Regions from separate parts of the Oleiphilus sp. HI0066 genome, predicted to be linked through region 2. Evidence: predicted binding sites of a transcription regulator. Region 2 holds the regulator's gene; each other region holds the start of a gene.
What was found. The regulator PhoB, encoded in region 2, activates phosphate uptake and scavenging genes when phosphate is short. The targets are predictions, from matches to a motif close to TGTCATANNNNTGTCANA.
Positions count from the first base shown of each region.

Region 1: the regulator PhoB is predicted to act here: its motif matches at 2,557-2,574, upstream of A3738_RS21695 (putative 2-aminoethylphosphonate ABC transporter substrate-binding protein).
Region 3: the regulator PhoB is predicted to act here: its motif matches at 5,216-5,233, upstream of A3738_RS18615 (inorganic phosphate transporter).
Region 4: the regulator PhoB is predicted to act here: its motif matches at 2,461-2,478, upstream of A3738_RS25310 (PstS family phosphate ABC transporter substrate-binding protein).

Region 1 covers NZ_LWFH01001422.1:21,082-28,804, forward strand. The annotation lists gene A3738_RS21685 (putative 2-aminoethylphosphonate ABC transporter permease subunit) at 1-272, opposite strand, end outside; gene A3738_RS21690 (putative 2-aminoethylphosphonate ABC transporter ATP-binding protein) at 272-1,348, opposite strand; gene A3738_RS21695 (putative 2-aminoethylphosphonate ABC transporter substrate-binding protein) at 1,451-2,476, opposite strand; gene A3738_RS21700 (UTRA domain-containing protein) at 2,616-3,326, opposite strand; gene phnW (2-aminoethylphosphonate--pyruvate transaminase) at 3,472-4,596, shown strand; gene phnX (phosphonoacetaldehyde hydrolase) at 4,612-5,427, shown strand; gene A3738_RS21715 (HD domain-containing protein) at 5,424-5,978, shown strand; gene A3738_RS21720 (EamA family transporter) at 5,980-6,885, shown strand; gene A3738_RS21725 (insulinase family protein) at 6,953-7,723, opposite strand, start outside.
Region 2 covers NZ_LWFH01001489.1:5,011-12,733, reverse strand. The annotation lists partial or broken gene cysZ (sulfate transporter CysZ) at 1-573, shown strand, start outside; gene phoR (phosphate regulon sensor histidine kinase PhoR) at 570-1,871, opposite strand; gene phoB (phosphate regulon transcriptional regulator PhoB) at 1,924-2,619, opposite strand; gene ubiA (4-hydroxybenzoate octaprenyltransferase) at 2,730-3,635, opposite strand; gene A3738_RS32725 (chorismate lyase) at 3,639-4,184, opposite strand; gene A3738_RS23090 (rubredoxin) at 4,332-4,496, shown strand; gene A3738_RS23085 (NAD(P)/FAD-dependent oxidoreductase) at 4,496-5,644, shown strand; gene A3738_RS23080 (acyl-CoA thioesterase II) at 5,664-6,533, shown strand; gene A3738_RS23075 (hypothetical protein) at 6,601-6,867, shown strand; gene A3738_RS23070 (GNAT family N-acetyltransferase) at 6,936-7,723, shown strand, end outside.
Region 3 covers NZ_LWFH01001278.1:37,729-45,451, forward strand. The annotation lists gene A3738_RS18585 (DUF5062 family protein) at 1-91, opposite strand, end outside; gene A3738_RS18590 (M17 family metallopeptidase) at 122-1,516, opposite strand; gene glpE (thiosulfate sulfurtransferase GlpE) at 1,544-1,867, opposite strand; gene A3738_RS18600 (glutathione S-transferase family protein) at 2,005-2,637, shown strand; gene A3738_RS18605 (6-phosphofructokinase) at 2,695-3,960, opposite strand; gene A3738_RS30035 (hypothetical protein) at 4,217-4,387, shown strand; gene A3738_RS18610 (histidine phosphatase family protein) at 4,414-5,082, opposite strand; gene A3738_RS18615 (inorganic phosphate transporter) at 5,279-6,847, shown strand; gene A3738_RS18620 (GMP reductase) at 7,028-7,723, shown strand, end outside.
Region 4 covers NZ_LWFH01001611.1:12,969-20,691, forward strand. The annotation lists gene A3738_RS25305 (ABC transporter permease subunit) at 1-1,271, opposite strand, end outside; gene A3738_RS25310 (PstS family phosphate ABC transporter substrate-binding protein) at 1,420-2,379, opposite strand; gene A3738_RS25315 (acyl-CoA thioesterase) at 2,590-2,982, shown strand; gene A3738_RS25320 (ATP-dependent helicase) at 2,999-5,218, opposite strand; gene A3738_RS25325 (ankyrin repeat domain-containing protein) at 5,318-6,004, shown strand; gene A3738_RS25330 (DUF2914 domain-containing protein) at 6,071-6,802, shown strand; gene A3738_RS25335 (ElyC/SanA/YdcF family protein) at 6,805-7,569, shown strand; gene hemH (ferrochelatase) at 7,569-7,723, shown strand, end outside.

The DNA.
Region 1 (7,723 bases), on a different contig from region 2:
ACGACAATTAAAGTCACGACCAAAGATATAAACAAGGAGTTAGATAAAGACTGCTGTAAACCCTGCGAACCAAAATACGTTAAAAAGTTATCCAGACCAACAAAGTGTCCATCACTATCCTCAACACTTTTACTCAGTAAAGAAAACAAAGGGAGCAAAATTGCGACACTCAATGCCCCAATAACACCCAACTGAACAAACAAGCGGATAGTTCGATCCGTTTCAGATAAACCGTTAAACCAAGAACGAAGATTTAAAGTTAAGGTAGTCACTAAGCCGTCTCCGCATCTTGAGAAAACACATGCAGCGCTTCTTTCGGCAAGGCAACTTTATGCTGTGCGCCTAAACTCAAGTCAAAAAATTGCAGCTTGGTAGATGGCAAATCTATTTCGAGACTCTTACCCCAAGCATCACATACCAATTGAATAGAAACGAATCGGCCGAAATACTCAATTGCCTCGACGCGAGCTGAGACAACGACGCCTTTCTCACTCGCAAGACCGAACTCTACATCACCCTCTAACACCAAATGCTCTGGACGAATTGCGAGAGAAGCACTTGTCGAATGAAGATCTAAATGGGTCTGCAAGTCTTTCGTCGCCTGACTTTCACGCTCAGCTTCAAGCGAGAAAATATTCATCGACCCAACGAAGTCTGCAACGAATTCTGATGCCGGTTTGCGATACACCAAATTAGGCGAAGCACATTGTTCAATTCTGCCTTGATTCATCACAACCACTTTATCGGCCATACTCAGGGCCTCTTCTTGGTCGTGCGTCACCATAATAGTGGTAATGCCTAAGCGTTTTTGTAACTGTTTTAACTCAGATCGCAACCTTGTGCGCACTTTTGCATCAAGTGCTGACAATGGCTCATCCAGTAACAGTAAACTCGGTTTCAGCGCTAAAGCACGCGCTAAAGCAACACGCTGTTGCTGACCACCAGACAGCTGTTGAGGATATTTATCGACGTGCTCATGAAGATCCATCAAGGCAACAAGTTCAGTAACGCGCGCCCGTCGCTCGGCTTTCTTGACCTTTGCATTCTTCAAACCATATTCAATGTTTTCCGACACGTTCAGGTTCGGGAATAAAGCATAACTTTGGAACACAATCCCAAAGTCACGCTGACTTACTGGCAACCGAGAAATATCGATTCCATTTTGAATAATTGTCCCCTCATCCTGCAATTCGAGGCCCGCAATCATTCTAAGCAGCGTCGTTTTTCCGCAGCCTGATGGCCCGAGAAAACAAATAAATTCTCCTCTTTCAATTTCAAATGACACATGATCGACAGCATTGAAATTTCCGAATGACTTAGAAAGTTGATTTACGCTTAAAAAACTCATAATGAGACTCGCAGACAATGGATGGGTAGAACTCAAAAAAGCGGTGCCCAAAGGCACCGCGCAACAACAGCTACGTCGGAGTCGTGGCTGGTTGGGAAAGCCTTACTTCGGATCAGATTTTCCGTCGTAACGGCTAGCCCACGTAGACAAAATGTCTTTACGGTTCTTAGCAGCCCAACCAAAATCGTTATCTATGATGAGTTCTTCAGCATTTTCTGGGAAATGCTCAACTGGTTTTGCAATACCTGGTATTGCAACAATTGCATAACCAACGTTATACATACGCATTGCATCTTCAGAGACTGCAAAGTCCATAAGCTTTTTCGCAGCGTCTAGCTTGTCAGTACCTTTAACAATCGCTGCCGCTTCTACGTCCCAGCCTAAACCTTCTGAAGGAAAGACCACTTCAACTGGTGCGCCTTTTGTTTTTTCTTTTGCGCCACGAAATGCAAATGAAATACCAATAGGCGTTTCACCAGCGGCGGCCAATTTACAAGGCTTTGAACCAGAGTGGGTATAACGTGAAATGTTTTCGTGAAGCGCATCCATGTATTCCCAACCTTTGTCCTCTCCGAACATTTGTAGCCAGCTTGATACATCTAAGAAGCCAGTACCTGAAGAGTTTGGATTAGGCATAATGACATGGCCTTTATAGACAGGCTTGGTCAAATCTTCCCACGAGCTTGGCATAGGCAAACCCGCTTTCTGTGCTTCAACGGTATTCACACATAAGCCAGCCATCCATGCATCTAGGCCTACCCATTGCGTTTCTGCGCTATTATCACGGAACTTCGGCGATAGTTTTTCAAAACCAACAGGCTTATAGGTTTCTAGCATTTGCTCATCTTTAAGAATAAGCAGTGATGTGCCCGCTAAACCCCAAACAACGTCTGCTTGCGGATTTTCTTTTTCAGCAAGCAACTTAGCAGTAACGATGCCTGTGGAGTCGCGTACCCAATTGACTTTGATATCAGGATTCTTGTTTTCGAATTCTGCCTTATAACGCTTCAGATCTTCTGCTTCAAACGCTGTATATACAGTTAATTCTGTTGCAGCCATTCCAAGACCACTAAGGGCCATCAATGCTGCACCTGCAACACACTTCTTCATTGTCTTCATCATAGCCATTGGCTTGTTCCTCTAAGTTATTGGTATAGACCAGGTGAGAAACATTTAAGTATCCAAATGTGACAATACAGTGAACTTGTTATGACAATTTTATGACCTCGCGTCAGTGGCAGAAGAACAAAGAATTAAACTCAACGAATTAGTTGTTAATATCAAAATTGATTGAAATGGCGTCATGACGCCATAGCTCATGATCAAATTCGAAGATCTCGCCATGCTGATTGCGATACTTGCGCTGAAACTTTAATGACGATACACCCATTGGTGCAGATAAGGCTTGAGCAACGTCATTTGGAAGTATCGATACCGAAATTTCAAAGTCTGCTTTTTGCACAGTCATTCCATACTCGCTGCGCAATAACGCATGCAGAGAACCTTCTAAATCAAACCTATCTAAGTTTGGTAGCAGGTCTGCCCGCAATAGCATTTGCTCATATAAAACGGGCCGTCCATTTAGGCTACGTAAGCGGTTCACTTGATATACAGGCTTACCAACAGCAATTTGCATTTCCGAAGCTATATAGCGGTCCGCTACGGTCAACTTAATCGAAAGGAGTTGGGTACTCGGTTGAAAACCCTGTTGCCTTGCATAATCGACAAAACTAACTCGTCCATGAACACTTGGGTCATAACGCAATTTAGGTGGGGATATAAACCAACCACGTCGGTTCTCCCGATAAATCAAGCCTTCTGTTTCTAGCAACTTCAAAGCCTCTCGGATTGTTACCCGCGTTGTTGAATGTTGCTCACTCAAGTATCGCTCAGAGGGTAGTTTCATCTCGCCTTCCCCTCTCCATCTCATGATATTTTCCGTCAGAGTCTCTTTTATTGCGTTCGCTAATGTACCCATGATTCTTTTATCTATCAGACCTCAACTGTCTGATCTCCGTATATTTCACTTTTATGAATTTTGCAGGTAAAGCGTTGACCCTTACCTAAAGGTGCACATAGTATCTCGCTCAACTGGTATATACCAATAATTTTGAGATTTACTTATGACGACCAAAATGGATGCACCGATAAACCCTTATTTACTTCTTACTCCTGGCCCTCTATCAACAAGCATCGGAGTGAGAAATGCCATGTTACGCGATTGGTGTACTTGGGATGATGACTACAAACAACTTGTTCAAGGCGTCAGACAGCGCTTGGTAAAACTTGCAACTAGTGAGGAATACCAAGACGAATACACTGCTGTGTTGATGCAAGGTAGCGGCTCAGCCTCTGTCGAAGCAACACTTGGTTCAGTCATACCCGCATCAGGACATTTAGTCATACTCGCTAATGGTGCCTATGGACAACGCATGGCAACCATGGCTTCGATCCTGAACATTCCTTTTAGTCTGATCGATTACGGAGAAACATCTCCTGTCGACCCCGCCAAACTACAACAGGTGTTAAAGGAGCTTTCCGGGGACATCTATGTCGCAATGGTTCATTGCGAAACAACGACGGGAATGCTCAACCCCATTGAGCCCATCAGTCATGTCTGCAAAGAAAACAACTGCACCTTCATTGTCGACGCTATGAGTTCTTTCGGCGGCATTCCTCTTGATCTGGCTGAGTTAAATATCGACTTTTTAATCAGTAGCGCCAACAAATGTATTCAAGGCGTCCCTGGCTTTGGGTTTGTGCTCGCAAAGCATTCCTCTATTGCCAAATGTGAAGGCCTAGCGCGCTCACACAGCTTAGATTTATTTGATCAATGGCAAGCGATGGAGAAAGACCCTGGCAAGTGGCGTTTTACATCACCAACTCATGTTGTACGCGCATTTGAGCAAGCTCTTATCGAATTAGAACAAGAAGGCGGTGTTGAAGCGCGCTATCAACGCTACTTGAAAAATAGAGATACCCTTATCGCCGGCATCGAAAAGCTTGGCTTCACAACCTTACTACAAGGTGATTTACGCTCACCATTTATTAGTACGTTTTTAAACCCGCAGTATGAAAGTTATCGCTTCAATACCTTTTATGACGGATTAAAAAAACGCGGTTTCGTTATTTACCCCGGAAAAGTAAGCCAAGCAGATTGCTTCCGAATCGGCACGATTGGCCACGTATTTCCTGAAGATATTCAAAGACTTATTCAAGCAGTTTCTGAAGAACGCTATTGGCTATAAACACGCGAGATATTTATGAACAACACAAATAACACTGTTCAAGCCGCCATTTTTGATTGGGCAGGCACCACTGTTGATTTCGGTTCTGTCGCACCGATAGAAGCGTTCAAAGCTTTATTCGAACATGAAGACATTACGGTTAGCGATGCTGACTGTCGCGCTCCAATGGGCACAGAGAAGAGCGAGCACATTCGACAAATGCTCGCCATGCCAAAGATTGCACAGCAGTGGGAGACTCTTTATCAAAGAAGCCCATCTGAAAAAGATGTACAACGCTTATACCATGAGTTTCTACCACTGCAATTAGAGACAATCCAAGAGTTTAGTCAGGTCATCCCGGGCTGTTTAGATACGATGGCCTACCTTAAGGACAAAAAGATCAAAATCGGCTCGAATACTGGTTACAACGAAGAGATGTACGCCTTAGTTGCAAAAACAGCCGAGCAACAAGGTTTCACTACCCAGTCGAATGTATGCGCTACACAAGTTAGCAAGGGGCGTCCTTACCCATATATGGCGCAAGCAGTCATGGAAGAGCTCGGTATACTTGACGCGGCGACTTGTATAAAAGTTGATGACACTGAAACGGGACTAGAGGAAGGCCGCCATGCTGGCATGTGGACAGTTGGTGTATCCATTTCAGGCAACGCCCTTGGACTGCGACAAGCGCAGTGGGAAGCGCTCAATCAGGAAGAACAGTCAAACCTAAGACAAGGTGCCGAAGAAAAACTCGCCAAAGTAAACCCGCACTACATTATCGATAGCGTCGCCGAGCTCCCAAATGTGATCGAGCGTATCAATGCACGCCTTATGAGGGGAGAGCGCCCATGAGCGAGGCAATCGCGTTAAAAAGCATCGACGAGCTATTTAGTTTATTCGAACAATATGGCAACGAGCACTATGGCGAAGGTGTCTCGCAAAGCCTACATATGCGCCAATGCGCAACACTAGCAGAACAAGAGGATGCAGGTGATGCTCTGATTGCGGCAGCCTTGTTGCACGATATTGGCCACTTTCACGCCTATGAACATAACGCAAATTACGAACAAGACTTTCACCACGAGCGGGTCGGCGTAACCATGCTTGATACGTTGTTTCCGAAACAGATCACAGACCCGATTCGATTGCACGTAGCCGCTAAGCGTTATTTGTGCGCAAAAGATGACGGTTATCTAAATAGCTTAAGTGAGGCTTCAAAACAAAGTCTTGCTGTGCAAGGAGGACCGATGACTGAAAAACAAATGCGTTCGTTCGAACAATCTAACAGCTTCAGCAATGCCATCGCATTGCGCCGTTACGATGATGAAGGCAAAAAAATCGATCAAGGTGCGGCACCGCTCAGCTACTTTCGTCCTTTATTAGAGAGACTGATTAAAAACTGATATGACCTACATTGCTGTTGTTTTGGTGCTTGCTTCTGCTTTTTGTCACGCCTTATGGAATGTCATAAGCAAGCAGCAAACACCGTCTCTCTCGTTCTTCGCGTTGGTAAGCGCTGCGGCAACCCTAATACTAAGCCCAATCGTATTGCTTAAATTCAAAAGTGTTGTTTTTGTTATTCAGCATTACCCGATAGAAATTGCACTCACGGGAATATGCCAGGCGCTTTATTTCGTTGGACTAGCGGGCGCATACCGACACGGTAATTTTTCAGTGTCTTATCCTCTAGCAAGGGCGTTACCGGTAATCTTCACACCACTCGCTGCCTTTCTACTGTTCGAATTGAAATTCAGCTTTATACAAAGCCTTTGCGCATTAGGAATTTTACTGGGCTGCATCGCGATAAGCTGGCCTCGTAAAACAGAGTATAACGAGCATCTCAGCTCGAGCTTATTACATGCCCTACTCGCTGCTATCGGAACAACAGGCTACACGCTTATTGACCAAACGGTATTAAATTCTCTCGCTAGCCAATCTCAATTTAATGAGAGTGAGAGCGTCAAAGCATTGATATACATGTGGTGTCTTTCGGCATCGTCAATGATTGCCATGTGCACAATACTCTTCGTATCTAAATCTGGAAGAGACGCGTGGCGCGATGTTGTGTCGAATAAAAAGAAGATCAGTGCCATGACAGCATTCATCATGACACTCACATACTCTTTGGTTTTGATCGCTATGCATGCGACTGAAAACGTGTCTTATCTTGTTGCTCTGAGGCAATCAAGCATCGTCATTGGGGTGATATTTGGTGTAGTTTTTTTAAAAGAGAACTTTGGGAAACTGCGCTGTCTTGGGCTCGCATTGATCATGAGCGGAATCTATTTAATGATTCCAATAGATGGGTAATTTAATCAGAAAAAATGGTTGAGAGAGTCTTAGAATACAGACCTTTCTCAACCATTTAACCGCTTGCCTATAGCTCTTGAATCTCCACGCCTAAATCACGCAATGCTTCTTCATTCGCCGAGTTAGAAACAACAGCAACACTCGCATTCTCATCTTGGAGATATGTACTAGCTACATGCTTCAAATCATCCAAGCTTACTTTAAGTACGGCTTGTCGGAATTGATCTCGCTTCGCTTGTGTTCTTCCAAACAGCTCACTATGGAAATCCCCTTTTGCTTCACCTGCAGGAGAACGAGGTTTATCTATTTGCGAAACAACACCTAATACCGCCTGTTCAAGCTGCTCAGGATCATGCTCTTCATTCAACATCCACTGAATAGATGCATCAAAATCAGACAAGGTCTCGCTCAAGCGAGGGTCTCTGTAGGAGAAAAAGCGGAATGATGCACTTGCACTATCTTGGCTAGCACCGCCACCATACGCACCACCTTGCTCACGAATAGCACGATGCAAGAAACCATTTCTCAAGAAACCACCTAACACACTCAAAGCCGGTGCATCCTCATGCTCAACCGGTACTGTAGCAAATGCTTTCGCACAGAAATTAACTTGTGTATTGGTAATCCAAGCTTGCTTATTTGCTTGACGTATTGATGGCAAACTAAAGCTTTCTGCGTTCGCCGACTCACTTAAAGCTTCTGCCTGTATTAAGCCTTTCGAAGTCTCGAGAGCTTCCGCTTCACCAACAACCAAGTACTGTCTTGGCATCGCAATAACTTTATTATGAAGCTCAGATAGTTGATCTGCTAACTGTTGCGATGCGGACTCTTCATTCAA
Region 2 (7,723 bases):
TTAATGTCATGGATACCTGAGTGGTTAGGTTTTCTCGAATGGGCATTTTGGCTCATCTACTTTATCGCGATGATCTTATTAATTTTTTACGCCTTTGTTTCGACCGCTAACTTAATCGGTGCGCCCTTCTATGGCTTTCTAGCTGAAGTTGTTGAAAACAAATTAGCGGGTAAAAAAGACGAGAGTCCATTTACCGCAAAAGAGCTTCTGGCACTGATCCCCAGAACGATATTTAGAGAACTGAGAAAGCTGGCTTATTATTTACCGCGCGTCGCAGCTTTGTTTTTTCTCGGACTTATTCCGGGAGTAAATGCCTTAGTAGCCATTATTTGGATTGTGTTTTCAGGTTGGATGATGGCGATTCAATATGTGGATTACCCTGCCGACAACAATCGCATGTCATTTCCAGACTTACGAAAATTCCTAGCAAAAGACCGAGCCAGCGCATTGGGCTTCGGCTTATGCACTTTTGGCTTAACCCTCGTTCCAATCATCAATTTAGTAGTACTGCCAGCCGCAGTATGTGGTGGCGTTGTGTATTGGCTGAAACAACGAGATGCTTATAAGGCTTAATCTTTAGGCACGACGACACGCTGATTGGGGAAGTGACAGGTAAACGTACTTCCCTGATCAATCCCGCTTTGTACTTCCAAGTTCGCACCATGGTTGATCAACACGTGTTTTACGATGGCAAGCCCTAAACCAGAGCCTCCAGTATTAGAGTTTCGGCTAGGGTCGGCGCGATAGAAACGCTCCGTTAAACGTGGGATATGAATCGGGTCAAAACCACACCCCGTATCCGTCACTGACAAGTGGCAACCACCATGATCTTGCCACCAGCGGATGACGACAGAGCCTTTTGCTGGCGTATATTTCACGGCATTAAACACGATATTTGAAATCGCAGATCGTAATTGATTCTCAACACCAAAAATATTGGCATTTGAAACAATATCGAGCGAAATTTGATGTTCATTATCCGCACTGAACAGCTCTGCATCATGAAGTACGCTCTCGAGCAATGGCACAATCAATACTTCTTTTTCAGCATGAACGCGATCTTGTGCTTCAAATTTCTCTAACACCAATAAGTCATTAATGATCGCTTCCAAGCGATTCGTTTGTCCTTCCATCGACATTAGGGCTCGATGCCATTTTTCAGGAGCCTCTTCACTATCAATCAGCGTTTCGAGATAACCGCGAATCACAGTTAATGGTGTACGTAGCTCATGCGAGACGTTACTGACAAAGTCACGTCGCATTTGTTCTAAATGATGTAGGCGCGTGACGTCTTGCGCCAAGATCAAACGTTCCTGTTTACCGAACAAAGTAATGTGAATACGAATAATGAGATTGGGATCAGTCGGGGATGTGATTTCTAAAGCGTCATCATATTTCTTTGCGTCAAAATAGGCTTTAAATTCAGGATCTCTTACTAAATTTGTAACAAGTTGAGCCTGATCTTTATCATCATCAAAGCCAAATAATCGCGTTGCGGCTTCATTCCACCAATCCATTTGCCCCATTTCGTTGGTCATCACAACGGCATCTTTCAGAGCATTCGCCGAATTACGAACACGCTTAATCATTTTGCTTAAGCGCTTACGTGCCTTTTTATTTTGCAATTGGGTGTAATACAAACCTTCAAAAAGGTCTCCCCATAAACCATAACTTTCAGGCACTTCTTTTGGCTTTTTAGTTGGATAGAGCCAAGCATGTAAACGAAGTGCTTGTCGCACCATCCACAAGCTATAGCTCGCAAAGAACACCAGAAGACTAGGAAGGAGAAGGTCCGTGATTAAGCCGAGTAAAACAGCTAGCACAAATGCCCACACTAAATAGCGGACATGTGCAGACGCGCGTTTATGCATTCGCTTTGCTTCCTTTAAACTCGCACAAAATAGATAAGGCTATATTAGCCAATTAATGCGCCGTTTTGGTAGAAAAACGATAACCGGTACCTCGAACAGTTTGAACTAAGGCTTCATGGCGTTTGCCGATCGCTTTGCGCAAACGACGAATGTGTACATCAACAGTGCGTTCTTCCACATACACATTACCACCCCAAACGAGGTCCAATAGCTGCGCTCGCGTGTAGACGCGATCTTGGTGTGTCATGAAAAACTGCAGGAGTTTATATTCTGTTGGCCCCATCGAAAGCGTTTCACCTTCTGAGCTAACACGGTGACAGACTGGATCGAGCTCTAAGCCATCAATATTAATCGCAGACTCTAACCCTTGTGGATTAGCTCGACGCAGCACCGCTTTTAACCTAGCCACTAACTCACGTGGAGAAAAAGGCTTAGTAATGTAATCATCCGCTCCGACTTCCAAGCCTTGAATCTTATTGTCTTCTTCGACTTTCGCAGTGATCATAATGATTGGAATTTCAGAAGTGCTTTCGTCACGCTTCAAACGTCGGGCAAACTCTACACCGCTCGTTTCCGGCAACATCCAGTCTAATAAGATCATATCGGGGCGATCGTCTAGCACAATGCTGTGAGCGTCACGGGCATTACTCGCTTCAAAACAGGTATACCCTGCCATCTCTAAAGCTACTGCGATCATTTCGCGGATGGATGACTCGTCATCCACAATAAGGATTTTCTTATCTGCCATGTCTTACACTCTCATTATGCTCAATCACATCTGAGCAAATACCTACTCGTCGCGGTATTAGAAAGGAGGTTTGTTACAAGTATATGACAGGAAAAGCGCTTAAACGTTCATCAAGTCGCATAATCAAGTGCGATACCAACAAAAATGGCAAAACCCACCCAGTTATTGTTCAAAAATGCACGTAAACAATCGTCTTTATAACGTAAACGTATCAAATGTTGTTGGTATACCAACAGCACTGACGCGACGACAATGGACAAGAAATAGAAGCTTCCGAGATTTAACTGCTCGCCCAGCAAGCACATCGCAAGCACAAACAACACTTGAAGGCTCGCGATAATCGATCGGTCTGCATTACCGAACAGAATCGCTGTGGATTTCACTCCAATTTTCAGATCATCCTCACGATCCATCATCGCGTAAATTGTGTCGTAAGCGACAGTCCATAACAGCGTTGCTGTAAAAATTATCCAAGCAAGAGCCGGCACCTTTTCGATGACTGCTGCAAATGCCATAGGAATGGACCACGCAAACGCAGCACCAAGAAAGACTTGCGGCAAGAAGGTGTAACGCTTCATGAAAGGATAAATACACGCGAGGGCCAATGCACCAAAGGACCAAACAATCGCACTAGTGTTTAAACAAAGAACCAATAGCAAGGCTGAAAAACATAAGACGACGAAAAATATGATGGCATCTTTTAAACTCAACTCACCAGCAGCTAGAGGCCTAGCTTTAGTGCGCTCAACGTGGCCATCAATATTGCGATCTGCAATATCATTAATCACACAGCCTGCAGCGCGCATTGCGATCGCTCCAGAAACAAATACAAACAAATGAAGCGCTGAAGGCAAACCATCACTCGCAATCCATAAAGCCCACATAGCAGGCCATAACACTAAGAATGTACCAATGGGCTTATCAAACCGCGCCAAGCGCCATAATGCTGCCGGTTTACCTTCGAGTAGACCAGCTTGGGTCAGAACTTCTTTAAATTTATATCTTAGATTCAACATAGCTTAAGAGTGATGAATAACTGAGGTATGAAACTTTTCTGCCACTAGTAAGGGCTTGTTGTGTAAGCGAAACACAGAGCGCCGAGCGTAAGTTGGCTGATTACCCCCAGATGTTCTTGTTAGCTGAATAGCTTCGCGCTTCATTGACCGCGAGGCAAATAAAAATGCTCCCAAAGGTTTTGAGCCCAGGCACTTTAACTGCCGCTCTTTACCAACCAGTGAATGCAATGGAATAACACTTCTAGCACTAACCCAAACCTTGTCGTGGCAAAGTAAATCAACCTCGCGAATCAAAGCGTAGCGCCCTATCGACAGATTCAAAGCTCTTCTCTCACTCATTGTTGGTTTCGCGTATTGCTGCGCCTTTACACGGACTTTAAAACTTCCGTTTGATGCTTGCTGCAATCGCTTTGTTAACGATCCAGCATCGAGTACCCACGATTGCCAAACCCGAGGAATAAAAGAAGAAGGTACACGCCGGTAGGAATGCCAATGAAAATGTTCGGTTTGCAATTTACACCTTGCTGATAGCAGAAGAAATGAGCACATTTTTATGGGCACTCACTAGGTCAGCGCAAAGTATAACGAAGGCCGCTTATATAAACCACGGATCTGATCAGCCATTGAGAGACTCGGAGATATCCGATACATTAGCCGACCATTGAATTCCTTCCAACAGAAACAAAGAGGAACACCATGAAAAAATGGCTTTGTGTAGTATGCGGCCTTATTTACGATGAAGCTGAAGGTTGGCCTGACGACAACATCCCACCAGGTACAAAATGGGAAGATGTGCCAGACGATTGGGAATGTCCTGATTGCGGTGTCGGCAAAGAAGACTTCGAAATGGTAGAAGCTTAATGAGCCAAGCGATCATCATTATTGGTTCTGGAATGGCGGGCTATGCAGTAGCCCGCGAATTTCGAAAACTTAATTCTGAAACTCCTCTGTTAATGATTACCCAAGACGATGGCAGCGCATATTCTAAACCGATGCTGTCAACGGGATTCACCAAAAATAAAGACGCAGAAGCATTAGTAATGTCTAATGCTGTGCAAATGTCAGAACAGTTAAATATGTCAATACGCACACAAACAAGTGTGCAAAATATCGACACTGAAAAACAAACAATCCTCGTTGATAATGAGACGATCGAATACAGCAAGCTCGTATTAGCGACGGGCGCAAGTCCATTCAAACTGAAGTTTGTTAAACCTGAGAGTGACCGCATTTTCTCGATCAATGATCTTGATGATTACCGCGCATTCCGCACAGCTAGCCAAGGCAAAAAGCATGTCGCAATTGTCGGAACAGGTTTGATCGGTTGTGAATACGCGAACGATCTTTTGAATGGCGAATATGAAGTGTCATTGATCGGCTTAAGCCAACATGTTTTAGATACCATGCTGCCGCCAGAAGCATCAGAATGTGTTACAAAAAGCTTGAGTGATGCCGGCGCGAACTTCTACTTTGAGCGAAGCGTTGTTGATATCCAAGAAACTGTTGATGGCGTAATAGTGGAGCTCGACAACGGTGAAAAAATCTCAGCCGATATAGCGATTAGTGCGATTGGTTTAGCACCAAATACTAAGCTGGCTTCTGAGAGCGGCATCGAGACTAATAAAGGCATTACGTGCGATCGTAGTTTGGAAACGTCCGCTAAGAACGTCTACACACTGGGCGATTGTGCAGAAGTCGATGGCATGGTTATGCTCTATGTTTTGCCGATGATGGCATGTGCTCGAGCGCTTGCCAGCACACTCAATGACGAACCGAAGCTTGTGAGTTATGGTGTAATGCCGGTGGCAGTTAAAACACCTGCCTGCCCTGTCGTTGTTCTTCCTGCATCAAATGAAAATGGCACTTGGGATATCGAATCAGACGGGTTCAATACCACAGCGTTGTTTAAGTCGGATCAAGGCGAGCTTCTTGGCTTCGCATTAACCGGCGATGCGACGAAACAAAAGCAGGTTTTAGCAAAGCAAGTTCAAGCTATCCACCCAGAATAATAGTAAGAAGTACATATCTATGAGCGACGTTCTTCAACAGTTGATTGATGTCTTAAAACTGGAACAAATCGACGATTCTCATTTTCAAGGCGCAAGCGAAGATCTAGGTTTTCCTAATGTCTTTGGCGGCCAAGTTTGCGGCCAAGCGATGATGGCAGCCTATCAATCTGTTGAAGATCGCATCGCACATTCTATGCATGGATACTTTCTGCGCGCAGGAGATCCAAACTTACCTATTCAATACGAAGTGCAATCTCTCCGGGATGGTGGCAGTTTTTCTGCTCGTCGCGTAATTGCGCGTCAACATGACAAAGAGATCTTTACCCTTAATGCATCATTTCAAGTTCCTGAAATTGGCTTTGAGCATCAGATTGATATGCCTGCCAGCACAGAACCTGATGTCTTACTTTCTGAACTAGATATGCGCAGGCGCTTTAAACATCTGATCCCAGAAAAGCTTAGAGATCAGTTTACACGCGACCGCCCTATTGAGATTCGCCCCGTTAATCCGGTGAATTATTCAAATCCTGATGTACGTGCACCCTATAAACAAAATTGGTTTCGAGCGGTAGGTGAGCTACCAGATGATCTATACCTGCATCAATGTATTCTGACTTACGCATCGGACTTCGGTTTGCTAGGCACAAGCATGCTTCCTCACGGCGTGAGCTTTGCGCAAAAGGGCATGCAAGTTGCCAGTATTGATCACGCGCTTTGGTTCCATCGTCCATTCCGTGTTGATGATTGGCTTCTCTATGATATGGACAGTCCTAGCGCTTCAAACGGCAGAGGATTCAATCGTGGCAACATTTTCAATCAAAAAGGTGAACTTGTTGCATCAGTTTGCCAAGAAGCACTGATTCGGAAAAAACCACAAAAGCCAGCTTAATCGCTTGCGCTATGGCGAGTTCAGGGCCATGATAAAAGGTAGTATTTAATATCAAAGGAGTATGGCCATGAGCAGTGCTGAAGAAAGCCGTCAAGCCAAGGTAATCAGTGAACTACGAACCTTTATCCGCAAGGTTCTCTCTGATCCGACAATCGCCACAAAATGCATGGAAATCGCGCGTCAACACAAAGGCCAACCAGACTCAGCAAAATTAATCGCTGAAGAAATCAGCGCAAATACCATTGTGCGCATTCCAGAAGAACATAGTGATGCGGATAAAATCTTCCTCGACATTATTAATGAAGTCTTAGACGACGAAGCGGCACTCTACTAACTCAGAAGATGACGCATTTAAAACGGAGCAACACGCTCCGTTTTTTATATCTGTCAGTTTTATCAGCGATGCATCAGATACAAGAACATATCCATCAACTTCAGCAGCAACATTTTCGAGCCTGCATAGCGATAAAAGGCACTGCTGATTGGGTGAAGGAAAGCTATCAAGTCCTAGCTAAAAAACTCCCAGACGGGCAAAGCGCTATTTTGTTGGGGCATGATGCATCTTTACTCCGTAGCGAGCATGATCGATGCATTGCACCCAAGCATTATCGCGAAATACTCGGACAACAAAGCCAAATACTCATTTGGGACTTACGCAAAGAGATTCATCCTGACGCGATCGCAGCAAGTAGTGGTGTTCTCGAAGGCGGCGGACTGCTCTTCGTATTAATCGACGATACGGATAACCAGCTTCAAGCATCCCACTCTCGATTTTTAAATACACTGATAGAAAGCGAAGCAATGCTTGTTATAGATAGTGACAACTTTGATGAAGCACTAACTCAGTTTTATCCCTTCCAAGTTCAATCATCAAACAAACAAGGTATTACACTCAACGAAGAACAGCAGGCCTGCTTGGCAAAAATTGAAAGAGTCGTAAAAGGACATCGCAATCGTCCTCTGATTCTACGAGCCGACCGCGGACGGGGTAAATCGACGACACTAGGTATCGCAGCAGCGCAATTACTCAATAACGCTAAGCTCGAGAACATCATACTCGTTGCTGATCATCCAAATTCCGTTGCGACTTTAATTCAGCATTTTGAACAAAACATCGATCACGCATCTTTGCGCGATAAACTGCGCGTTATACCGAGCGATGTTCTGTTAGAAACTCTCCCCGAAACGCA
Region 3 (7,723 bases), on a different contig from region 2:
TTACAACGCCACGCTTCTCGCAATACATCACCCCAATGCGAATAGCTTCTTTTAAAAGTTCAGCTTCGTTTTTTAGTTTTTTTATAGCCATGCTGCTTCCTCTTTGATGAAGTTCTTCGAGTTACGCGAAACGTTGTTTTAGATATTCATATACCGCTCGTAAGCCCAATGCTTCACCTCCAACTGGACGGCTTGGGAGGCCTCTGAGGTTCCAAGCCATGACGTCGAAATGCACCCAAGGGGTTTCATTGCTAATGAATTTTTCGAGGTATAGTGCAGCTGTGATAGCGCCACCGAATCCGGTTTCTGCTGAATTCAGGGTATCGGCAAAATGGCTTTTAAGCATGTCGTTGTAGGCTTGGTGCAACGGTAGGCGCCAAATAGGATCTAAGCAATCTAGAGCGCTTTCGTTGAGTCCTGCAGCCACTTCTTCATCGTTACAGAAGAAGCCAGGGAGTTCTGTGCCCAGTGCTACGCGGCATGCGCCGGTCAATGTGGCAAAGTCAATAATCAGCTCGGGGCTTTCGCTACATGCATCATCCAATGCATCGCAAAGAACTAAACGACCTTCAGCGTCGGTATTGTCTATTTCGACCGTAAGGCCTTTTCTAGATTCAATAATATCGCCGGGTCTAAATGCATTACCAGATATAGCGTTTTCAGCCGCAGCAACGAGAACACGTAATCGAATTGGAAGGTTTTGTGCCATGATGAGCTTGGCCAAGCCAAGCACGTGTGCAGCGCCGCCCATATCCTTTTTCATCTGACGCATGAAGTTGCCAGTTTTAATATTCAGACCGCCACTATCAAAACAGATACCTTTACCAACTAGTGTAATAGCTGGCGCGTCTTCGTCGCCCCAAACGAGTTCGAGTAGGCGAGGCTCATGCACAGAAGCTCGGCCAACAGCGTGAATAAGTGGGTAGTTTTGATCTAAAAGTTCTTGGCCGATAATTTCACTGAAGCTGCCTTCGTAAGCACTTGCGAGAGCTTGCATGGTTTGCGCTAGATCTTCGGGCATCATATCTGAGGCGGGAGTATTGATTAGATCGCGCGTAAGTACGATAGACTCGACCATATTATTGGCTTCTGACAACAGGCTCTCATCATCGATGGCAAGCAAAGCTTTTTCTTTAGTTGTTTTTTTATACTGAGAGAACTCATAGGCGCCTAGTCCCCAGCTAACAGCAAAGCGAAAATGCGTAAGTGCTAAGGTTTCTTGATCGACATTGCCGTAATGTGTCAGTGCACTTAGATCAATTTGATAAGTATGCAGCGGCAATTGTTTCGCGAGATCTCCAGCTAGAAAGAAGTTATCTAGACTTGGTATACAGCAAATGATCTTTAAGGAATTATTCTCAGACGGTAAAGTCGAATGTCCTTTTCCTTCAAACTTAATACTTTCTAACCACAATTGATCATTGTTATGTTGATCACTAAGCCAATCTTTGTAGTTATCTTCGAGTACTAAAATAATATTGTTTTGAGCTTGGCCTGAAATGAGAGCTGAGCGCATTGTGTTTCCTTTTATCAATAAAGGTGCTTAATCCGTCGTGAGAGTGGCTGCAATCTGACGCCATTCTTCGAAACCGCCATCTAGGCTAAAGGTTTCTTTAAATCCTTGTGCATTAAAGTAGTCTGCAGCGCCTTGGCTTGAGTTGCCGTGATAACAACAAACTACCAATGGTTTGTTAAGGTCTGTGTTTGCAATAAAGTGTTCCACATTTGAATTGTCGATGTGAGCAGCACCGTTTATATGGCCTTGCTCAAAAGACATTTGGTCTCGAATATCGATTACGGTGACCGTGTTTTCTGAATCACTCAGCCAAGATGCGAGCTGAGCACAACTAAGATGTTTAAATGACATAGTAAAGTTCCACTTTTGCGATGAAGCATTATAGACCTTACGGGCGCTACTGCGTATTTGGGTTTGGTAATGCTTGCATTGTTTTCGCGACTGGGATTAGTCTTGATGCTGGAAAAATAAAAACTAAGGAGTGATGAATGTCGTTAACGGTATATGGTTACCCAAACACCCGCACTTTGCGTGTGACTTGGTTGCTCGAAGAGTTGGGCTTGGATTACAGCTTCCAACTTGTCGATCTCATGAAAGGTGAAGCCAGACAGACGTCATTTCTAGAGCTCAATGCAGGGGGCAAGGTGCCTGCCATTCGTGTTGATGGAGGCATTATCACTGAATCCTTAGCGATCATGAATTATCTCTGCACATTGAAGCCCGAGGCAGAACTGATTCCAACATACAGCGCTTTTCGTCGTGCTCAGTATGACCAATGGAGCGTATTTGCAATTGCAGAACTAGAGCAACCTCTATGGACCATAGGAAAGCACAAGTTTGCTTTGCCGAAAGACTATCGTGTGCGCGAGATGGAAGCGACGTCGGTCTATGAGTTTCAGGTAGCTTTGGATTTGCTGAGCAAGGGCTTAGGGCAGCAAGATTATATTTTGGGCGATTCATTCTCTGCCGCCGACATACTATTGGGGCATTGCTTGTTTTGGGGAATGAGTTTTGGTCAAAGCATCGAGCAAGAAAACCTTAAAGCCTATATTGGGCGCCTCGGAGTAAGACCGGCTTTAGGGCTTGCGCGTCAGAAAGAAAAACAGGCGATGAGCGACTAAGCCTATCGCCTGTTTTAAAGAAGCTGGAACAGAAGTTTCGTCTGTTCCTTTTTCGTTTTAGATTTCAAAATCTGTACGAAGTTTTTTCTCGATGATCTTGTTCACGAGGTTTACATAACGTGGCATACCGGCATCGTCGTAAGGTGGGTAATCTTCACCTTGAATAAGAGGCGATAGGTACTCTCGACATTCCGCCGTAATGCCATAGCCGTCATCGGTAATATAGTGAATAGGCATTTTCTTTTCTTGGTTAGCAACTTGGCTTAATGGTGCTTCGCCAATGCTCCATTTGTATGGAGCAGAGTTCTCGCGAACGATAATTGGCATGACTGCATTTTTGCCGCTAACCGCAAACTCAACTGCTGCTTTACCCATCGCATATGCTTGCTCAACGTCAGTTCGGCTAGCGATGTGGCGTGCTGCACGTTGAAGGTAATCTGCTACAGCCCAGTGGTACTTGTAGCCTAATGCTTGTTTCACCATGTTTGCTAGGGTTGGTGCAACACCACCCAATTGAGTGTGACCAAATGCATCTTTCTGGCCCGCATCGGCAACAAAGCGGCCATCTTCATATTGCGCACCTTCTGATGCTACGATCACGCAGTAACCATGCTTCTTAACGGCTTCATCAACGCGAGCCAAGAAAGTTTCTCTGTCGAATGGAACTTCTGGGAATAAAATGATGTGTGGCGCTTCATCGCTGTTCTGACCAGCCAACCCGCCAGCAGCTGCGATCCAACCCGCGTGGCGACCCATTACTTCTAAAATAAATACTTTAGTAGATGACTCACACATAGATTTAATATCCATTGCAGCTTCTTTTGTAGAAATCGCAACGTATTTCGCAACAGAGCCAAAGCCTGGGCAACAGTCTGTAAATGGTAGGTCGTTATCCACTGTTTTAGGTACACCAATACAAGTAATTGGGTAACCCATTTTTTCACTTAGTTGGCTTACTTTGTATGCAGTATCTTGGCTATCGCCACCGCCGTTGTAGAAGAAGTAGCCAATGTTGTGTGCTTGGAATACTTCGATCAAACGCTCATATTCACGCTTGTTTTCTTCAAAGTTTTTTAGCTTGTAACGGCAAGACCCAAATGCGCCACTTGGTGTGTGCTTGAGTGCAGCAATATCTTCTACAGATTCAATGCTTGTATCGATCAATTCTTCACGCAATGCGCCAATGATACCATTGCGTCCCGCATATACTTTGCCAATTTTATCGCTATGTTGGCGGGCAGTTTCAATAACGCCACAAGCAGAAGCGTTGATAACGGCAGTAACACCGCCAGATTGAGCATAAAATGCATTCTTGATCGACATTGATAAACCTATAGGTCGTGAGTATGAAATTTGCGCGCATTATACGCGAATATATCGATGTGTCATGGTGAGAAAGTAAAGCCTTATAAAAAATTTCAATCGCGAATTTACAGGCTGTATTAATGGCTATAAAAATAATTAGATTGCTTCACCTAAGTGCTAGCCGATATAGTTTCGCGCTGAGACTTTAGGTCTCTAGAAATCTAATTGGCAAGGAATGCCAAATCATAAATTACTCTCAACAAAAGGATCTTGTGTGAGTCATTCTTCGTGGACGAGTACCGCTCAGTCGGTCGACTCGGGTTTAGTTTGTTTAGTGATGCTGGCGCGGTTTTATCAAGTCGCAGCCGATATGCTCCATCTACTGATCGAGTTTTTTATGTCCCCCTTGTTGCGATATCAGTATAAAGGCCTTCGGGAGCGTTAGCAGTTGAGTGTGCGCTAAAGGCACACTTATGCATGTGTAATAAGATCTAAATGTTCGGGGCTGCTCAAGTGCGACACATGATTAAAGCTAGAAACGTATCTTTTATCGCCCTTAATAAATAGCTCTGTAACGCCGGTGTTCCTGCTCTGTAAATTAAGATCAATCATTGTCTCCGCATTCAGACGCATAATGTGTTTGATCGCCATTGAAATCGCTCCGCCAGAACTGAAAACGAAAATGTTTTTATGATCTTGTGTGTTCAGTGAATACAAAGCCTGTTCTACGCGGCTCTCAAATGCATTCCATGTTTCGGGTAGTTGTGTTTGAATTTGGTTCTTAGACCACGCTAAGAGGGCCGCGCGTAGAGCGCTAAAAAATTCACTCGGGGTGCGAGGTTTTGACGCATCTGGACCTAATTGTGAAAGGTAGGCGCGAATCAAGGTTTCAAAGTCAAACTCGTTCCAATCGGTGTCTATCACAGTATTTGCCTGGCCGTTTATTGATTCAAGCGCAAACTGAGCTGTTTGTTGATGGCGCTTCATATCGCCAGTGATCACCAGGTCAGGGCTGATAGAAAGCTCCCGAAAATAGCGATTCAAAATTTTAGCTTGTTGCTCACCTTTACTAGAAAGTTCGTCATAGTTTTCTTTGCCAAGCGATGCTTGGCCGTGTCTGATCAAATAAATTTTACTCATTGTTATCTAACTTTACCTTTCCTAGTAAAAACCGTACTAGCCTATGTGCTGGAGAATTGTCATGGCAAGTTTATTTGAGTGATGAAAGTTAATTTGCATCTTTTATACATGTGGTTAGTATGCGCAACCGGATTGTTACAGCAAGATGACAGTAGCGACGCCAAATCGACGAGTTAATTGTTAAGGAAGTGCTCAAATGAGTTCTAAAAAACTATCTGAGACCGATACAGCTTTAGGTTACGCCAACAACGAAATTTTGAAGATGGGCGTAAGCTTTGTGTTCTTAGTTTCTGTTTTAGGTTACGTATTAATGCAAATGCAAGGTATCCCGGGTGGATTTACGCTTGCAATTTCTGCAGCTATTGGCGGTTATATGGCCATGAATATTGGTGCAAATGACGTAGCCAATAATGTGGGTCCGGCAGTAGGTTCAAAGGCATTGACCTTGATTGGCGCGATCGCGATTGCCGCCATCTTTGAAGCCGCAGGCGCATTGATCGCAGGTGGTGACGTAGTTAGTACCATTAAGAAAGGGATTATCGACCCTTCCGCTATCAACGATAGCACGACCTTTATCGCCTTGATGCTTGCAGCATTATTTGCTGGTGCCTTGTGGCTTAATCTTGCAACCTTCGTTGGCGCGCCTGTTTCTACAACCCACTCGATCGTAGGTGGTGTGCTTGGTGCAGGTATCGCAGCAGGAGGTTTTGCTATTGCGAACTGGGGACAAATGAGTGCAATTGCAGCGAGTTGGGTTATTTCACCTGTTCTTGGCGGTTTGATTGCAGCGGGCTTCCAGCTTTATATCAAGCGAAATATTATGCACAGCGAGAACATGTTACAGGCCGCTAAAAGTTACGTGCCTGTCTTGCTTGCGATTATGGCGTGGTCGTTCTCAACGTACCTTACGTTAAAAGGCTTGAAAAAAATCTTCCCAATGTCATTTGTTGACGCTTCAATTTTGGGCGCAGTCATCGCTATTTTTGTGTATTTCTTAAGTCGTAAAGCAGTCGATAAAGCGTCTAAGAAAAATAAGAATAACCGCGATGGAGTGAACAACTTATTTACGATTCCTCTTATCTTTGCTGCAGCACTATTGAGCTTCGCACATGGTGCAAATGATGTAGCGAATGCGGTTGGTCCGCTCGCTGCGATTGCTGATGCGATTCAAAACCACGGTGTTTCTGCCAAGGCAGCTATTCCTCTTTGGGTCATGATTGTGGGCGCTATTGGTATTGCTCTAGGCTTGCTTTTGTTTGGCCCTAAACTAATTCGTACGGTTGGCACTGAAATTACTGACATCGATAAGTCGCGTGCGTTCTGTGTAGCTCTCGCTGCATCGATCACTGTAATTATTGCATCGCAACTAGGTTTGCCGGTGAGTTCAACGCACATTGCGGTAGGTGGTGTATTTGGTGTTGGTTTCTTGCGTGAGTACTTGCGCTTCAACTCTGCTGTGAAATTGCACAAGATTGCTGAGCAGCATGAAGGAAAAGAACGCCAGCGTTTAGAGAAGTTTTTGGAAGACTTCCAGAATGCAGATCTAAAAGAAATGGAAGATTTGATTAAAGAAGCAAAAGCGAAGAAGGAAAAGCTTGGTATCAACAAAAAAGACCGTAAGCGTTTGAAGAGTGTTTACAAAGAGCAGCTCGTAAAACGTTCAGCAATTAAGAAAATTGTGACGGCTTGGATTGTGACTGTGCCATGTTCTGCAGCACTTGCAGCATCTATTTTCTTCTTGATTAGACCATGGATTGTTGTTTAAAGTTGACCAAGTGGTTGATATATATAGAGTTCTTGCGTTTACGGTCAAATTGACTAAATTTTAAGCAGTGTAAAATAGGTAAATTACTCTCCCAATTTGTGATTTACCTCTCTATAATCCGCGAGCACTGCTACCCTTAGCCGTGGAAATCCAGTATTTAATAGTGAGTCTAGTTTCATAATGCGTATTGAGAATGACATCAAACTTGGTTTTAAAGACGTTTTATTTCGCCCAAAACGTTCAACCTTAAAAAGCCGTTCACAAGTAAGTCTTGAACGAACGTACAAGTTTAAAAACAGCGGTCAGACATGGACAGGCGTTCCAGTTATCGCTGCGAATATGGACACCGTTGGCACATTCGAAATGGCTGAAAGATTAGCCAGCTATAAAATGTTAACGGCAATGCACAAGCATTACACCGTTGAAGAGTGGACTGAGTGGCTTGGTAAGCAAGAAGATTCAATCTACGATCACATCATGGTGTCTTCAGGTACGTCTGATGCTGACTTCGATAAAGTAAAGGCCATTGTTTTAGCGAACCCTAAGCTACGTTTCATTTGTATTGACGTTGCGAACGGTTACTCCCAGCACTTTGTTGATTTCTTGCGCCGTGCGCGAGCTGATTTCCCAAGTATGATTATCATTGCGGGTAACGTTGTAACGGGTGAGATGGCAGAAGAGTTAATTCTATCTGGTGCGGATGTTGTTAAAGTCGGTATCGGTCCTGGTTCTGTTTGTACAACACGTGTGAAAACTGGTGTGGGTTACCCGCAGTTGTCTGCAGCAATTGAATGTGCTGATGCGGCGCATGGCCTTGGTGGTCACGTGATCTCTGACGGTGGTTGTACTTGTGCGGGCGATGTATCAAAAGCATTT
Region 4 (7,723 bases), on a different contig from region 2:
CAAACTTTGCCCCAAAGTGCTGAGAAGGAAATTTCAGGGTGCTCGTTATCCACTAACCACCATTGAATTTTTCCATCCGTAGTTTCAACAAGAAGTTTGTTGGCACGTGGTGCAATAGCAAGATTATTAACGGCTGCGTCTGCACTAATGGTCAATGCAGTGGAATGCGCAGTACTGTTGTAAAACTTAATCGTGCCTTCAGTGTTGGCGATTAAGAAACCCTTACGACGTTGTTCAATATCTGCCGCTGCAATCTTACCGCCGACGGCTTCAAAGGTACGAATGTTTTCAAGACGATACTTGTTGTTTTCATCGCGTACCATGAACCACTGCGAGGTGCTTCCTTGGCTGTCGGAGACCAAGATGGAAGCACCACCCAGTAGTAAGGTCATATCGTCAATTAAAGTATTTTCGTCACCCACTTTGATGGTGCCGTTGACGATATTTTCACGTTTTGCATTGAGATCTAAAACCTGGATATGTCCATCATTGGTACCGACAAATACAAAGCGCATCGCAGGTTCAGCAATGATAAATTTAGGTGCGACATCAAGTTGTGGGAGATCAACTTCTTCAGGCACTAAACGTATTTCACCGCTCAAGAAGTCTTCTTCTTGTTCGAATTGTTTTGCGACCAAGGCGTTCGATTCTGTTACCGCGACGACCATTAGTGCGCCGTCACTTAAGGCAATAGAAATTTCTTTTAGAGGCTCACCATTTTCAGCTAGCTGCATAGCCTCTTCGCCGAATGGATATTCAATAAAAGGTTCAATCTTACGCTGGTCATTTGGGTAAGTGATTTTATAGCTGTGCTGCAATACCAGAGCAGAACCATCACTTAGGCCAAGTACGAATTTGCGAGAAGCAGGATCTGCGTTGGCGACGCTAGATACCTCAACGCCCTCGGGAATCGGGAGAGATACAAGGTTATCGATGCTCCCGTCTATTGTGTTAAAGAAAACCACCTTTCCTTGGTCAGTTACACGAAAAGCTTTCTCGCCTTGCTCTTCTGTGCCACTAAAAATTGTGCTTCCTGCAGCTTGTTCTGGAACATCGTAGGTAGCAACACGCTCTGCTTCGGCACTGGTGAATAGCGGTGCCACTTCATAAAGAAGATAAAAGAAGATAAGTGTGATTGCTACGATGACGCTAATGCCGCCAGCCCCAATAGAGACACTGGCAAGCTTGTCTTTTAACTTTCTGTTTTTACGATGCCTAACTAGCTTCGGAGTGTTGAAGTCTAATGTTGGCTGCGTTGGTGATTCACTCATAAATTAATACCGACAATTGAGAGAATTTAAATTTCGCAAATTATATAACAATGTAAATTCATAGTCTGCTTAAACGGAAAAACCTCCCACCATATATGGTGGGAGGTTTTTTCTTTGACTAGCTATCTACTGGGTACTAGCTTACTGCTTATAGACCTAGTTCTTTGAACTGACGCTCAACAACTTTTGCAGGAAGTGGCACATAGCCATCTTTAACTACAACTTCTTGACCTTGCTTAGACATTACAAGCTTCAAGAACTCAGCAGTCGTTGGATCAAGCGCTTTATTTGGCGCTTTGTTCACGTATACGTATAGGAAGCGTGAAAGTGGGTAAGCACCTGTTACAGCGTTTGCAGCATTTGCTTCAACATATTTGTCGCCCTTCTTCGCTAGTGGAAGAGCGCGCACTGATGCAGTTGTGTAACCGATGCCAGAGTAACCAATACCATTAATTGACTCAGATACACCCTGAACAACTGACGCTGAGCCTGGTTGCTCATTTACGTTGTTTTTGAAGTCGCCTTTACATAGTGCTTTCTTCTTGAAGTAACCGTAAGTACCAGATACTGAGTTACGACCGAATAGTTGAATGCCCTTGTTTGCAAGAGAACCTTCAACACCTACATCACCCCATGTTTTTACGTCGCTATCGAAGCCACATTTACGAGTTGATGAGAAGACCGCATCTAGTTCAGCGATGTTCATACCTTTGATTGGGTTGTCTTTGTTGACGAATACAGCAAGAGCATCGATCGCTACAGCAACTGGTGTTGGTGCATAACCGTAACGTTTTTCGAAGGCTTCGATTTCTTTGTCCTTCATCTTACGGCTCATTGGGCCCATGTTAGATGTGCCTTCAGTCAATGCTGGTGGCGCAGTAGAAGAGCCCGCCGCTTGAATTTGAATGTTTACATTTGGGTAGTTACGCTTAAAGTCTTCTGCCCAAAGTGTCATTAGGTTAGCTAGAGTATCTGAACCTACACTAGAAAAGTTACCAGATACGCCGCTCGCTTTTTCGTATACAGGTAGGCCTGCATCGACTTGCGCTGTTGTAACACTTGAAAAAGCTGTCAGTGCCATTGCACCAATTAGTTTTTTAAATCTCATTATCATCTCCCGTGATATTTGATTTAGTTTCGATTGATTAATTGTTTAACGCTTCAATGAGGATGCAATATAGGGCGGCTTTATGACATAAATATGACAATACTTTGTAATATTCAAAAAAAAATAGTTTTCTCGAATAATGAGGATAAGTGGAAGATTGATGTGAAGAAGCTATCGTAAATAATAATTGTTATTCAGGAAGTAAAAATCATGACGCTTTTCGATGGGATAGGGCCAGCGACGGACAGCGAGTTAATGTTGAAGGTGCTCGCGACACCGGCGAATACAAATATTCATGGAGACATCTACGCCGGCTGGTTATTAGATCAAATGGATGCGGCAGCCACCTTGTTTGCAACAAAGTTATCTAATGGTCGTTGCTCAACCGTTGCTGTGGATCAAATTAAATTTCAATCGCCCATTAACGTGGGAGATGCGGTAAGTATTTATGCGCGACTTGATGATACTGGGCGCAGTTCGATGGTGATCTCGGTTGAAGTGTTCGTGCAGCAGAGTGTTAGCAATGTGAATATCAAAGTCACAGAAGGTCGATTTACTTCTGTTGCTATAGATAACCAAGGATCAATTCGTCAGTTACTATGACGGAAAGTTCTTGTGTTTAGTCGGTGAGCGCGAACATCTTATCTGCGTAGCGTTTTGAGAAAACTCGCCGTTCATTGTCATCAAATTGTACCGTGAACGTTTCCCCTTCTTCTTGAACGACACGACCTCTACCCATTGATTTATGTTCAATGATGTCCGCTTGCCAAATTGCTTGATCAAAGTTGCTCAAGGTTGGGCGCTCAGCCTTGCTAGGCGTGGTAAGCATAATTGAAAAAGTATCAGCGTATCTTTGCAAGGTCTTGCTTGCGAGCGTTTTAAGTTGTGCAGTGTTTTGTTGTCGCTCGATAGATCTCGCAATGTGCAGTGCTGACTCACTTTGCATTTCATGTAAAAAGCGTAGACCGTCTTTGCTGTCTGATTTAGGACATAGCATGAGGAGTGATTGCTTTGCTCTAGTCATGGCGACATAAATCAAGCGTCGCTCACTAGCGATATCTTGGGGGCTAATCTCTTTTCTGCCACTTGAACTGAAAAAGGTCGTTTCAGAAAGCCCAGGCAAAACTACATGCTCCCATTCCAGCCCTTTAGCGCGATGCATACTTGTAATGTGTATACCTTGAGCATGCTGGATTTGTGTTCTTTCTTCGAGCGCTGCGAGCTCATTTAACAAGGCGTTTGCGTTTTCTGTACGGCTTTCTGCCATAAAGGCCATCAGGTTTTTGACCGTCCTAACTTGCTCGTCACTAGCGTCTTGGCTTAGGCCACTCGTTTTTAGCTCATCAAAAAGCTTCGTTTCTTGTATGTATTGTTTGAACAGCTGTCTTGGAGGGTTTGTATTGTTCTCAAGAGCAGATAAGCCTTTAGCGAAGCGCTCCAATTTGAGCTTTTGGAAGCGGCTTAAGTCGCTTGGAATCATATTCAGTACATGGTGTCCCCAACGGCTAGAGTGCTGAGCAAGTTGATGCATGAAAAGCTGAATTTGACGTTCATTAATGCCCACATGAGGGAACCGGGCTAACTGAATGAATGCTTGCTCTCGCATAGTTGGTGGCATTTGAGAAAAGCTGCCATCGGCAAGTTGAAGCAAACTGCGGATGGCATACATCTCATCCGAACCAAAAATTCCGCGGAACCCATTTAATACGTAAGGTAAATTAGCGCGCAATAGTGCTAATTCTAAATTTGCTGTTTGACTCCAATATCGAACCAAAATTGCTGTTTGATTCCGTTGCGATGCATCATGTTTCGCTAATCGTGTCACGAGGCTGATAAGTTCATTTTGTGTTTCGCATAGCTCGACCGCAGTGTGAGGATTACTCTTAGCAGGAATACACAATGCGTCGTCGTGATAAGGGCTATGCGCAATTAATTGATTGGCGAGTAGAGCGATTTGATGACCATAACGGAAACTCGTGCTGAGCTTGAGCGATTCGCAATGTTTATATTCTTCGGCAAAACCGGACAGCATGTATTGCGGTTTTGCTCCACGGAACTCATATATCGTTTGGTCGGGGTCGCCAACGATGGTGACTTTTGCTCGTTCGCCTGCAATCAAGCTTAACAAGGTATGTTGAATATCATTGGTGTCTTGATATTCGTCAACAAGAATCACGTCCATTTTATTCGAGACTAAATCTCGAAGTTCAGGTTTGGCGATAATGGTTTTGACTGGCGTGTAAAGCATATCAGCATAGCTAATGCGCGAATGGTCATTACGCCATTGCTCAAAGCGTTCAAACAGGCTCGGTAAAAAACCAAATTTATTCTCTAAACCGGAGTGTTTGAAAAAACTATGAGGGTCATCAAGCTGGCTTTTACATTGATCAATAAAGCTTGCTGCAACATCAAGATATTCTTTTTTATAACGCTTGAACTCATTTTGTTGTTCGGGGCTAAGAACCTGCGGAACGAGTTGTAGTAAGTGAAATTGAATTTCGCGCTCACTCAGAATATTGCCTTGATATGGAGCTAAGACACCGATCTCAATAAAGCGTTTGTATAAGCGAAACCCCATCGCATGAAACGTGCGTACTTCTGGAATACTTTGGCCTTCACCTCGCACTGATTGCAGCTTTTTCTGAAAATCGAGTTGCGCGCTTTTATTGAACATAAGCACAAGTAAGCGTCGTGGGTCGTAGCCATCAGCAAGTAATTTATTGATTCGATGTGCAAGTGTTGTGGTTTTTCCGCTACCGGCAACAGCACGAATCACATAATGCGCAACGGGAGCATCGACAATAATGCGTTGTTCAGGTGTTAGAGATATCTCGGGCATGCAGTGCTTATCGTGTTACGCGGTATGTCGGATTACTTGAGTTTTGGTATCAGAGTCAACAAACTATGAACTTTACTAACAGGATATAAGTGTCAGCGGATGATGCGTGCAATCATACTATTAAGTTTACTGATCTGGGTAGGCGGATGTGCCTCAAAAAATGCGGTTCCAAACGATTTCCAAATCAATACATCAACGCAGTCGATTAAAGAGCCCTCAGGTTTGATGACAGCGATTTCCTCAGGCGATGAAGTCGCTATGAAGGAACGTATTTTGGCGGGAGACTCTGTGAATGCAGAGTTTGAGGGGCACACACCTCTGAGATACGCGATCAGCGCAAAGCAAACACGCATGGTTCAGATTTTATTACGTGCCGGAGCGCAGCCTAATTGGGCCATGCAGCCCGGACAAGAAAGTGTGCTCATGCTTGTTAGTCGTTTAGGATTGAATGATTTAGTCGTGGCGTTTATTCGCTCCGGTATGGCATTAGACTATGCGGATGCCTCTGGTCGCACAGCACTAACAGAAGCGGCGATGAATGGGCATCTTACAACCGCTAATGTCTTGATTAATGCAGGCGCTGACGTAGACATAGTGTTCGAAGGGAAGTCACTACTGATGCACTTGGTAGAACAAAACAGCATGTTATTGGTGAAGCCAGTTATTGAAGCAGGGGCTGATGTGAATTACGTGTCTAACATGGGGGAGAGCAGCCTAAGTATTGCTCGAGAACAGCAACTCCATGAGTTAGACTTAATGTTGGTTCAGGCGGGCGCACGATTGTGACAAGTACGTGCATTAAGTAAACTTCGCAAGATAATTTTAAGTACAACTCACAACGGATTCTTCATTATGTCACGCCATCAACAAATCTCTGTTGGCCCAATGCCTTCTCAGAAAGAGGATTACTCTGAATACGAAGAGACTCAGGTCCTTTGGGGGCGAATTGGCTTGATCTTTGGCGTCGTGTTTGCGGTCGCTTTTTCGGCGCTTTACCTTGTCTTTGAGCCACTGAATGATACTCCCACCGTTGTGAGTGTAATTGAGCAGCGCAAGATTGCGGCTGCACAAGAGACAACTATTATGGAGAACACACAAGCGCCAAGCGAAGAAGCGGTTGTGGCAGCGCTCGAATTAAAGAGCGATGTTGAGGCTGAAGTAGACCCTACGCCAGTGGCATTAACTCAGCGAGCAGCTTCATTAACGCAAACTGCGGTGCAAGCGCCCGTATCGGCAATCTCTACATTAAATCCTGCGATCATTTCGGCGAGTTTAGCGCGAGGTGTTGATGAGAATCGACATCCTATTGATCTGCTTGGCTATGAAGTGAGTATGGATGGTGAGAATCTGATTAAGGTCGTTCTTCATACTGAAATGCTAAACATTCAAGGTACAACTCTTTTTCACGAGTGGTTTTTGAATGAGAAGCGTCAGGCAAGGGTGCGTATACCGGTCAATGCTGACGAGCAATTAAGTTATTCCAGTAAGTTTATTGATAAGTATATGACGGGTGATTGGTCGGTACGTGTGAGCGATGCTCAGGGAGAGGTCTACGCACTGGCGAATTTCAAAGTCATTCGCTAAACGTGCTGTTTACACTTAAGAAGCTAATCGGTGGCTTATTAATGCCGGTTTCGGTCGTGCTGTCGCTTGGTTTGCTTGCTTTGCTATGTAGCTGGAAAGGCAAGCACTCTTGGGCTAAGAGCCTAATGTGTTTGGCACTCGTAGCGTTATATCTTTGTTCGATCAAACCTATCGCTCATCTTATTGCTCAGCCGCTTGAGTACCGATATAGCCCGTTTGATGGGCAAGATGTGCCGTACGTTGTGGTGCTTGGTGGTGGTCATACGACTGATATGCGTGTCGCGTCTCTGCATCAATTGAATCGTACATCTTTGGCTCGTTTGCTAACCGGTGTTGAGATTGTGAAGCTGCAACCAAAAGCTACCTTGTTGGTGTCTGGCTATGCGGGGTTTGATACGCAAAGTCATGCGCAAGTCGCGGCAAATACGGCGCAGTTATTAGGCGTTGATGCAGATCGCATTTTATTGCAAGCCAATGCTAAAGATACGTATGAGGAAGCGCTTGCTTGGCGAAATATAATTGGTATGCAGCCTTTTGCATTGGTGACTTCAGCAATGCATATGCCCCGTGCGATGGCGTTGTTTGAAAGCTTAGGTATGCGACCTATTGCTGCGCCAGCCAACATAGAAGCAAAAGGTGATCGACCTTTGGTTTGGCGTGATTGGATTCCGACAGCAAACAACTTGGCAATTGTTCAAGCAGCGTGGCATGAATATTTAGGGATGTCTTGGGCTTGGCTTAACAAAACACTAAAAGAGGCGGTGTAATGGCGTTCAAAGGTGAAAAGAATTTTTCACACCGTAGTGCAGATAAAGTGGGCGTTTTATTGGTGAATCTGGGTACGCCTGAGGCTCCAACGGCTAAAGCGCTACGTAAATATCTGGCTCAATTTTTATCGGATCCTCGTGTTGTTGAGATTCC